DNA from 4 places in the Synechococcus sp. WH 8109 genome. Region 1 is predicted to be linked to each of the others. Evidence: predicted binding sites of a transcription regulator. Region 1 holds the regulator's gene; each other region holds the start of a gene.
What was found. Region 1 encodes NtcA, which controls nitrogen genes in cyanobacteria. Its sites were predicted from a motif close to GTANCNNNNGNTAC; they were not measured.
Positions count from the first base shown of each region.

Region 2: a site for NtcA is predicted at 1,409-1,422, ahead of Syncc8109_RS11965 (DUF4278 domain-containing protein). Genes of this name have one in related genera too.
Region 3: a site for NtcA is predicted at 840-853, ahead of glnA (type I glutamate--ammonia ligase). Genes of this name have one in related genera too.
Region 4: a site for NtcA is predicted at 1,366-1,379, ahead of Syncc8109_RS11040 (molybdenum cofactor guanylyltransferase). Genes of this name have one in related genera too.

Region 1 is NZ_CP006882.1:247,576-249,736, forward strand. It holds gene Syncc8109_RS01205 (DUF3084 domain-containing protein) at 1-628, opposite strand, end outside; gene ntcA (global nitrogen regulator NtcA) at 656-1,372, opposite strand; gene rph (ribonuclease PH) at 1,431-2,161, opposite strand, start outside.
Region 2 is NZ_CP006882.1:2,040,801-2,042,961, reverse strand. It holds gene Syncc8109_RS10995 (Zn-dependent hydrolase) at 1-110, shown strand, start outside; gene Syncc8109_RS10990 (DUF1028 domain-containing protein) at 107-781, shown strand; gene Syncc8109_RS10985 (hypothetical protein) at 858-1,076, opposite strand; gene Syncc8109_RS11965 (DUF4278 domain-containing protein) at 1,157-1,324, opposite strand; gene Syncc8109_RS10980 (type 1 glutamine amidotransferase) at 1,517-2,161, opposite strand, start outside.
Region 3 is NZ_CP006882.1:1,116,373-1,118,533, forward strand. It holds gene Syncc8109_RS06050 (alanine--glyoxylate aminotransferase family protein) at 1-91, opposite strand, end outside; gene Syncc8109_RS06055 (allophycocyanin subunit beta) at 188-712, opposite strand; gene glnA (type I glutamate--ammonia ligase) at 919-2,161, shown strand, end outside.
Region 4 is NZ_CP006882.1:2,053,643-2,055,803, forward strand. It holds gene moaA (GTP 3',8-cyclase MoaA) at 1-737, opposite strand, end outside; gene Syncc8109_RS11040 (molybdenum cofactor guanylyltransferase) at 734-1,267, opposite strand; gene Syncc8109_RS11045 (NarK family nitrate/nitrite MFS transporter) at 1,593-2,161, shown strand, end outside.

The DNA.
Region 1 (2,161 bases):
GGTCCAGGGCATCGAGTCGAACAGTTGCTCTTGCCAAGGTCTGTCCGCTGCTGATCACCACCGATCCACGCCTCAAGGCGACCAGATTGCGTTCCAGTTCTTTGAGTTCCTGCTCACCGGCACGGATGCGGCTGCGAACGCTGTTGAGTTCTGCTTCCGTGCGCTGGATGTCTGCATCGCGTGAGGCGATGTCCTGGCTGAGGCGTTCACGTTCGGCTTCGAGTTGGGCCAGCTCCTTCTGAAGAGGAGCCAGTTCGAGGCGCAGGGTGTTGGCCCGTTGCTGCGATTGCTCGAGCTCAATGACGATCCGTTTGGTTTCCGTTTGGGTCTTGTCCCGTTCCCGCTCGGCTGCCTCCAGCTGTTGACGGCTGTCCTGGAGTTTCTCCTGCAGGGCATCCAGTTCAAACAGGCCCACCCGCAACTGCCGGCTCACCAGAAGCATCAGGCCAAGTGAGAGTGCGCTGATCAGGCTGCCGGTCAACACCGTGATCAAAACGGCGGTGCGCCGTGGGCGCATGCTGAACAAACTCAGTCGCGCTTTGCCGACACGGCTGCCCAAGCGGTCGCCCAGGGTCGACAGCACACCCCCGAGCACCAACAGAACCAGGATCAGTGCCCAGCCGCTCATGGCTGCACAAGTCGTGCGATGGCAGGCCTAGCTGAAGCGCTTGGCCAGCGCGATCGGATCCAGAACCGTGATTTTCTTGCGGTCAATCTGAACCAGACCGGACTGACGCAAGTCTCCCAGCAGACGCGTAATTGTGACGCGTGTTGAGCCAATTGCTTCAGCGATGGCCTGATGGGACAGGCGCAGGTCGATGGTGATGCCCAGCTCATCCGCTACTCCGAAATCCCTGCAAAGCACCAGCAGGAAGCTCACCAGCCGGGATGACATGTCCCGATGGGTGAGGGTTTCAATCATCGTCTCGGTCTGCAGAATCCGGCTGGAGAGACCCTGAAGCAATCGCAGGCCAACGCTGGTGTCTGCTTCGATGGCGGCCTTTACGGAGGTCGCCGGTGCCGTCACCATTTCGACCCGGGTGAAGGCCACAGCGTGATAGAAGCGGTCGGACCGTTGACCTGTCAGCAGCGACAGCACCCCGAAGAGGCTGTTCTCGCGGAGCAGGGCAACGGTGATCTCTTCTCCTGATTCGTAGACGCGGGATAGACGAACGGCTCCCCGGCGGATCAGATACACCCGTTCTGCGGGATCTCCGGGGAAGAAGATGGTCTTGTTGCGATCCACCAGTTCACTGCTGGCGCCATCGAGATCCCGGATGATCTCCAACAGAGAACGGTTGGCGGGCTCTGCGCTGGGAGCTGGAGCCACCATCTGCGGGGCGTATCGGCTGAAACCTCGGCTACTGGTCATGACAACCCCCTGTTGAAGCGAAGTTACGGAGCCGGCGGTGGCGGCCATGTAGCGGTTATTACGTAACGCTGCTGTGCTCGTTGAAGGCCTGGCGTTGCGCCTGCATCAGGGATGTCAATCCCGGCTCTGCTAGATCCAGCAGCTCATTGAGTTGGCTGCGACTGAAGGGCGCACCCTCCGCAGTCCCCTGGATTTCTAGCAGACGGCCATCGCCGGACTGCACAACGTTCAGGTCCACCTCGGCACGGCTGTCTTCGCTGTAGTCCAGATCCAGCAAGGCCTGGCCATCAACCAAGCCCACGGATACCGCCGCCACCTGATCGATCAGGGGCGATTGCTCCAGGACTCCTTGGTCCACCAGTGATCGGCAGGCCTGGTCCAGGGCGAGCCAAGCCCCGGTGATCGAGGCCGTCCGGGTGCCGGCGTCCGCTTGGATCACGTCGCAGTCGATCAGCAAGGTGCGCTCCCCTAGGCGCTCCATGTCGATCACGGCGCGCAGGCTTCGGCCAATCAGCCGCTGAATTTCCTGGGTGCGACCCGAGAGTTTCATCAGCTCCCGTGATTGCCGCTGTGGGGTGGATCCTGGCAGCAACCGGTATTCGGCGCTGAGCCATCCGAACCCTTCTCCCTTGCGCCAGCGGGGAACCTTGTCCTCCAAGCAAACGCTGCAGAGAACAGCGGTTCGGCCGGTGTGAACCACAAGAGAGCTCAAGGCAAACCCCATGGGATTCCAGTTCACCGAGAACGGTCGCAACTGCTGCGGGCGACGGCCATCAGTGCGTTGTTCAG
Region 2 (2,161 bases), 320 kb from region 1:
AGGGGGGCTTGAGTCATTCCGCTGCAGAGTTCACCAGCGATGAGCAGTGCTGTGCAGGTACCGCGGTGCTGCTGGAAACGTTGCTGCGGCTTGACCGTCAGCTGCCGTGACCTTTTCAATCCTGGCCCGTGATCCCAACAACGGTCGTTTTGGAGTGGGTGTGGCCACCTGTCATATGGCCGTTGGATCCACCGTCCCCCATATCCGCGCGGGGGTTGGTGCTGTCGCCACCCAGGCCCACACCAATCCGTACTTGGGGATTTGTGGCCTGGAGCGTCTGGAGCAGAGTTCGGATGCTGAGAGCGTTCTGGCCAGCCTTCTTGCCGATGATCAGCATCGTGATCGGCGTCAGTTTCACCTGATTGACCTGGACGGTCGCACGGCCTGTTGGACGGGCCAGGATTGCGGCTCTTGGGCAGGGCATCGCCATCAGCGTGACCTCTCTGTTGCTGGCAATTGCTTAGCGGATGAGGCCGTGTTGGCGGCTATGCAGCAGGCCTTCCTCACCAGCGACCCCAGCTTGAAACTGGGCCGTCGCCTAATGATGGCTCTTCAAGCTGGGGAAGCGGCTGGTGGTGATCACCGTTCCAACCTCTGCACCTCAGCGGCTGTGCAGGTGAGTGGCGAAGCTGCGTTCCCGTTGTTGGATCTGCGCGTTGATTTTCACGAGCGCGCCGTGGAGCAGTTGATGGAGGTGTACGAGCGCAGTCAGGATCTTTGGGCCCAGCAGTGGAGGGATGAACTGTCTGAATTGCCCATGCTCAACCGCTTGGTGGCTTGAGCATTCACTTTCGTCTGTCCTATTAAAAAATCCCTGCACACGGGAGTGTGAAGGGATTTTTAGAATTCAAGTGAATTCAGCTGGGGACGGATGCTTCCCACTCCACATTCAAGCCAGCTTCGCGTGCATCACTGATCAGATCGTCGATGCAATCCATGCCGAAGGCAGCTTGTCCAGACAGCAGGGCATCCCAGTCTTGAGCTGGAAAGTGCGTTTGCAGCCAGAACACGCCATGCACGCTGGAGGGATTCACCTGTACGAGACCTTGGTCGAGGCGGGTAGTGATGAGATCCAACGTCGTTGCTGAAGCTGGATCTATTACGCCTCAATCCGTGCAAGTGGAATGTTCGAGTTGCTACAGATTGAGTATTTGCTCTAGCGCGTGTAGCCCACCCCGCGGTATACGAGCTGCACCGGAGTGCGGTGGATGCTGATTTGACGGGCTTGGTACACGTTGCGGCGGTAGACCAGCTGCACACCGGGCTTGCCCTGAGTGGCGTTGTTTTGCTGGTACTGATGACCGCGGTAGAGAAGGGTGGTCATTGAGATGGTCCTCGAAGCAAGCTCAGGTCCCCGTTCCATGGCCTGAGGCGAACTGCGCTTCGCGCGATGCGAAGTGAACGATCGGTAGCTGTTGCTACGGAAATATTGAAGCTCCCGCGGATTGCAAAGTGGTGTTCAGGCTGATACCTCTTCAGAAAAGTTTTTGGTTTTGTTTATTTTTGTCCGTAGGAATTAGCGGGCTTTGCTGATCTCAATCAGCTGATCGAGCGCAGCATTGAAGAAGTCTCGGCCTTGTTTCTGGAGCGTGGCGCCCAGCCTGCGCCAGTCCTGGCTCAGGCGAACGGGTCCTTCAGGTCCAAGGGCACTCACCACGTAATCGTGGTCGTTGGCGATCCAGCGCTCAAGCGCATCACCGTCGACCTCGAGGTGGCATTGCAGGCCAATGGCGTGGGCTCCGATGCGAAACACCTGTTCCGCACAGTGCAGCGAAGAAGCCAGCAGGGTTGCATCAGCCGGCAGTTGGATTCGATCGCCATGCCAATGCAGCACCAAGCTGCTTCCTGATTGCTCTTTGAGCAGAACCTCATCGCACGGATCCGCGACCCAGTGGATTGCGCCGAGGCCCAGTTCCTTTAGCTGTTGTGGTGGTGCTCCCACCTGCAGGGGTTGCACGCTGCCCCCTGCAGCAACAGCCAAGAGCTGTGCCCCCAGGCAGATGCCCAGCACCGGTTGGCGTTGCTGGTGCCATGCCGTAAGCCAGTCCAGTTCCTGCCGCAACCAAGCCATGCCCGGTTGGTCGCGTTCGTTCACGCTCATCGGACCACCGAGCAGAAGGGCGATGCTGTTCGCACACGCCCTGGGATCTGGGAGCGGATC
Region 3 (2,161 bases), 870 kb from region 1:
GACGGTCGGGTGTGCCGATCGGTGCAAAGGCTTTGCGGTGACGATCGTCAACAGGAAGGAGTGAGTTCGTCGTCGCCAAAGCCCTGATCATTGGTTCGAAGTGTTGAGCCTACGCAGTCACGTCCCTTTGAGGGAGTGAGGGAAGATCGATTGCAATCTGTTCAAATCTTGCGTTGAGCGTGCTGGCTCAGCGCTGACGCACATTGGTTTCTCCAAGACCCTTGGCCAGGTGATCAAACGGTTGTATGGCCGTGGCGAGTTGATCGGATGCAGCACCGTCGGCCAGGAGCATCTCAGCGACAACTTCTCCCAGCAGAACAATGCTGCGGACTGTTGGACCGGTGGGAACGCCGAGACTCTTGTAGGTGTCGTCGAGACCGTTCAGCACACGCTCATTGAGGATAGTGGAGTCACCAGCCACCAGGGCATAGCTGGCATAACGGAGGAAATAATCCATATCCCGCAGGCAGGCGGCGAGCCGACGGGTGGTGTAGGCGTTACCGCCAGGCAGCAGCAGATCAGGCTCATCCCGGAACAGGCGTTGGCTGGCCTCACGCACAATCTCAGCCGAGGATCCGTTGATCAGCTCTACGGCCTGAATCCGCAGACTGGATTCATCCAAATATGCATTGATGCTGTCGATAGCCGAACGATCGAAATAACGACCCAGCTGGTCGTAGCGACCGATCAGACCGCTGATTGCATCCCGCATGTCCCTGAATCTCCAGAGGATCCCCAGCGGAAGCTAACACCGTTAAAGCGAGCAGATCCTTTGGCAGGCCTGCATTTCAGCCAAGTTGACAGAAACGGTTACGCAGTCGCCCTCTGGCTGTTGAAACGTACCTCTTGATACAAAATGGTGTCTTGTGGCTGTTTACGGTCACATCACTGCACAATTCAGTCGAGCAGTCCTTTCTTATGTCGAAATCCCCCCAGGACGTCCTGCGCCAGATCAAGGACGAAGGCATCGAACTGATCGACCTCAAATTCACCGATCTGCACGGCAAGTGGCAGCACCTCACGGTCTGCACCGATCTGCTGGAGGAAGAGTCCTTCACGGAGGGCCTTGCTTTTGACGGCTCTTCCATTCGCGGCTGGAAAGGCATCCAGGCCTCTGACATGGCCATGGTGCCGGACGCCAATACCGCCTGGGTTGATCCCTTCTATAGGCACAAAACCCTGAGCATGATTTGCTCGATTCAGGAGCCGCGCACCGGCCAGCCCTACGAGCGCTGCCCCCGCGCGCTGGCTCAGCGGGCACTGAATCACCTGGCCAGCACCGGCCTGGCAGACATGGCCTTCTTCGGTCCTGAGCCGGAGTTCTTCCTCTTCGACGACGTCCGCTACAACTCGGCCGAAGGCGGTTCCTTCTACAGCGTTGACACGATCGAGGCGGGCTGGAACACCGGACGGATCGAAGAAGGCGGCAATCTCGCCTACAAGATCCAGGTGAAGGAGGGCTACTTCCCTGTCGCTCCCAACGACACCGCTCAGGACATCCGCTCCGAGATGCTCCTGCTGATGGGACAGCTAGGGATTCCCACCGAGAAGCACCACCACGAGGTGGCCGGCGCGGGCCAGCACGAACTCGGCATGAAATTTGCTGAGCTGATCCAGGCCGCCGACAACGTGATGACCTACAAGTATGTAGTGCGCAACGTGGCCAAGAAGTACGGCAAGACGGCCACCTTCATGCCCAAGCCGGTCTTCAACGACAACGGCACCGGCATGCATGTGCACCAGAGCCTCTGGAAAGGCGGTCAGCCCCTGTTCTTCGGCGAAGGCACCTACGCCAACCTCTCGCAGACGGCCCGCTGGTACATCGGCGGCATCCTCAAGCACGCCCCCGCCTTCCTGGCCTTCACAAACCCCACCACCAACAGCTACAAGCGTCTGGTGCCCGGTTTCGAAGCCCCGGTGAACCTCGTCTACTCCGAGGGCAACCGCTCTGCCGCAGTGCGGATCCCACTCACCGGCCCGAGCCCGAAGGCCAAGCGCCTCGAGTTCCGTTCCGGCGATGCTCTCGCCAACCCCTATCTGGCCTTCAGCGCCATGATGATGGCCGGCCTGGACGGCATCAAGAACCAGATCGATCCCGGCGATGGCGAAGATCGCGACCTGTTCGAACTTCCGGCTGAAGAGCTCTCGAAGATAGCCACGG
Region 4 (2,161 bases), 310 kb from region 1:
CGACCCAGCGGTTCAAGAGGCCAACGGGCGTGAATGCGCTCCACCATCTGCGCCGCCGGCAGCACCTGGTCCAGCGTCCACTGGTTGCGGTTGCCCACATCCATGTATTCGATCAAACGCAGCTCCATCCCCTGCTGCCGCGCCAAAGCGGCCAAAGGCAACAGCTGATCGTCATTGATCCCCCGTTGGATCACGGCATTGAGTTTGAGCTCACCGCGTGAGGGGTCAAAGCCAGCGGCGCAGGCCGCCGCAATGCCGTCCTGCACCTGGCGCACCAGGCGTTCACCAGCCACGGCACCACCCTGGAGACCAGCCATGCGCGCCGCTGCTTCCCCTTCCGCCGCATCCAGGCTGATGGTGATGCGATCCAGCCCTGCGGCACGCAACGCCCGCGCCATCGGTTCCGACAACAGCACCCCGTTGCTGGTGAGCGCCACGGCCTGCAAACCAGCCATCGGATCCGAACGATCCCGCCGGGCCTGCGCCACCGCCTCCAGCAAAGGCAACAAACGCCGACTCAACAACGGCTCTCCACCGGTGAGCCGCAACGTCTGTACTCCCAGGCGCGTGGCCACACGAATCACGCGAATCTGCTGCTCAAGGGTGAGCAGGCCAGGGGGCTCCTCCACATCCGGACAGCAGTACGGACAGGCGAGATTGCAGCGGGCCGTGAGCGACAACCGCAGCACCCCGATGGGCCGGTTGAGGCGGTCCGCAAGCGGCAGCGACGTGCTCATCCCTCCAACGCTGCCAGATCTGCGGGGCAATTGGCATTCACCAACGCCTCTGCAGGCAAGCGCACCGCCTGATGGGGAACGCAGGTCAACCAATCCATCCAGCGCAACTCTCCGCGTTGCAGTTGCTGATCAAGGCAGGAGCGGAAGGGAGAACCGGAGGGGATAACCGCCAGCAACGGCTGCAGCCGTTGCCCGTCATGGGCCACCGCTGCTTGCTCCGGGGCACGATTCCAGGCTGCGATCAGCTGCTGGACAACGGCCGTGCGCAAACGCGGCATGTCCACCGGCAGCACCAACAAGGCCTCCCCAGGCTGAGACGGCAACAGCCTGGCCAGCGCCTGCAGGGGGCCATTCCAGGGAGGGGACTCCAGCACCACGGAACATCCGGGCCGGTGGGCCAGCAGCTCTGCGTGCACGGGATGACGACTCAACACCTGCACCGGATGACCCAGCGGCAACAGCTGGTCAACCAGGGCCGTGAGCCAGACACCACCGCAGGGGTGCGGCAAGAGGGCCTTGTCACGCCCCATGCGACGGCTGCTTCCGCCACTGAGCACACAAACCCGCAAGCCTTGATTCACATCGTCGACCAACAATCTGCACCAGCAAAGTCCAACAACCCACAAAAGTTGCAACCGCTACCAAACCGCTGCGGCACAAGATCACCTGATCCGATCAATCAGCCCCATTGATGTTTGCCCGGAAACACAAAAACACAAATCGGTAACCAATCTGACCAAACAAGGGGTCGGCGAATTGATTAACTGCGCGGGTTAAACGGATTCTCTTTTCGACCGTTTTGCCATCCCCGGGCACCTTTCCTTTTGAAGCCCGAGGTTCCTTCTCTTTTCCTCAATGCTTGGCGACCTTTGGTCGTTCCAGGGCAGGTACCGAACCCTTCACCTGACCTGGATCGCCTTCTTCCTGACCTTCGTGGTCTGGTTCAACCTGGCCCCTCTGGCCACCACCGTGAAAGCGGACCTGGGTCTGACCGTTGGTCAGATCCGCACCGTGGCCATCTGCAACGTGGCCCTCACCATTCCGGCGCGCGTGCTGATCGGCATGCTCCTGGACAAATTCGGACCCCGGATCACCTACTCCTCGATCCTGGTGTTCTCGGCGATTCCCTGCCTGCTGTTTGCGTCCGCTCAGGACTTCAACCAGCTGGTGGTGGCCCGTCTGCTGCTCTCCATCGTTGGCGCCGGCTTCGTGATCGGCATCCGCATGGTGGCCGAGTGGTTCCCGCCCAAGGAAATCGGCCTGGCTGAAGGCATCTATGGCGGCTGGGGCAACTTCGGCTCCGCCTTCTCCGCCCTGACCATGGTGGCCCTCGCTGGCTTCCTCTCCTTCTCCGGCGGCTTCGAACTGCCCACTGGCGCTGTTCTGAACTGGCGCGGTGCGATCGCTCTGACCGGCATCGTCTC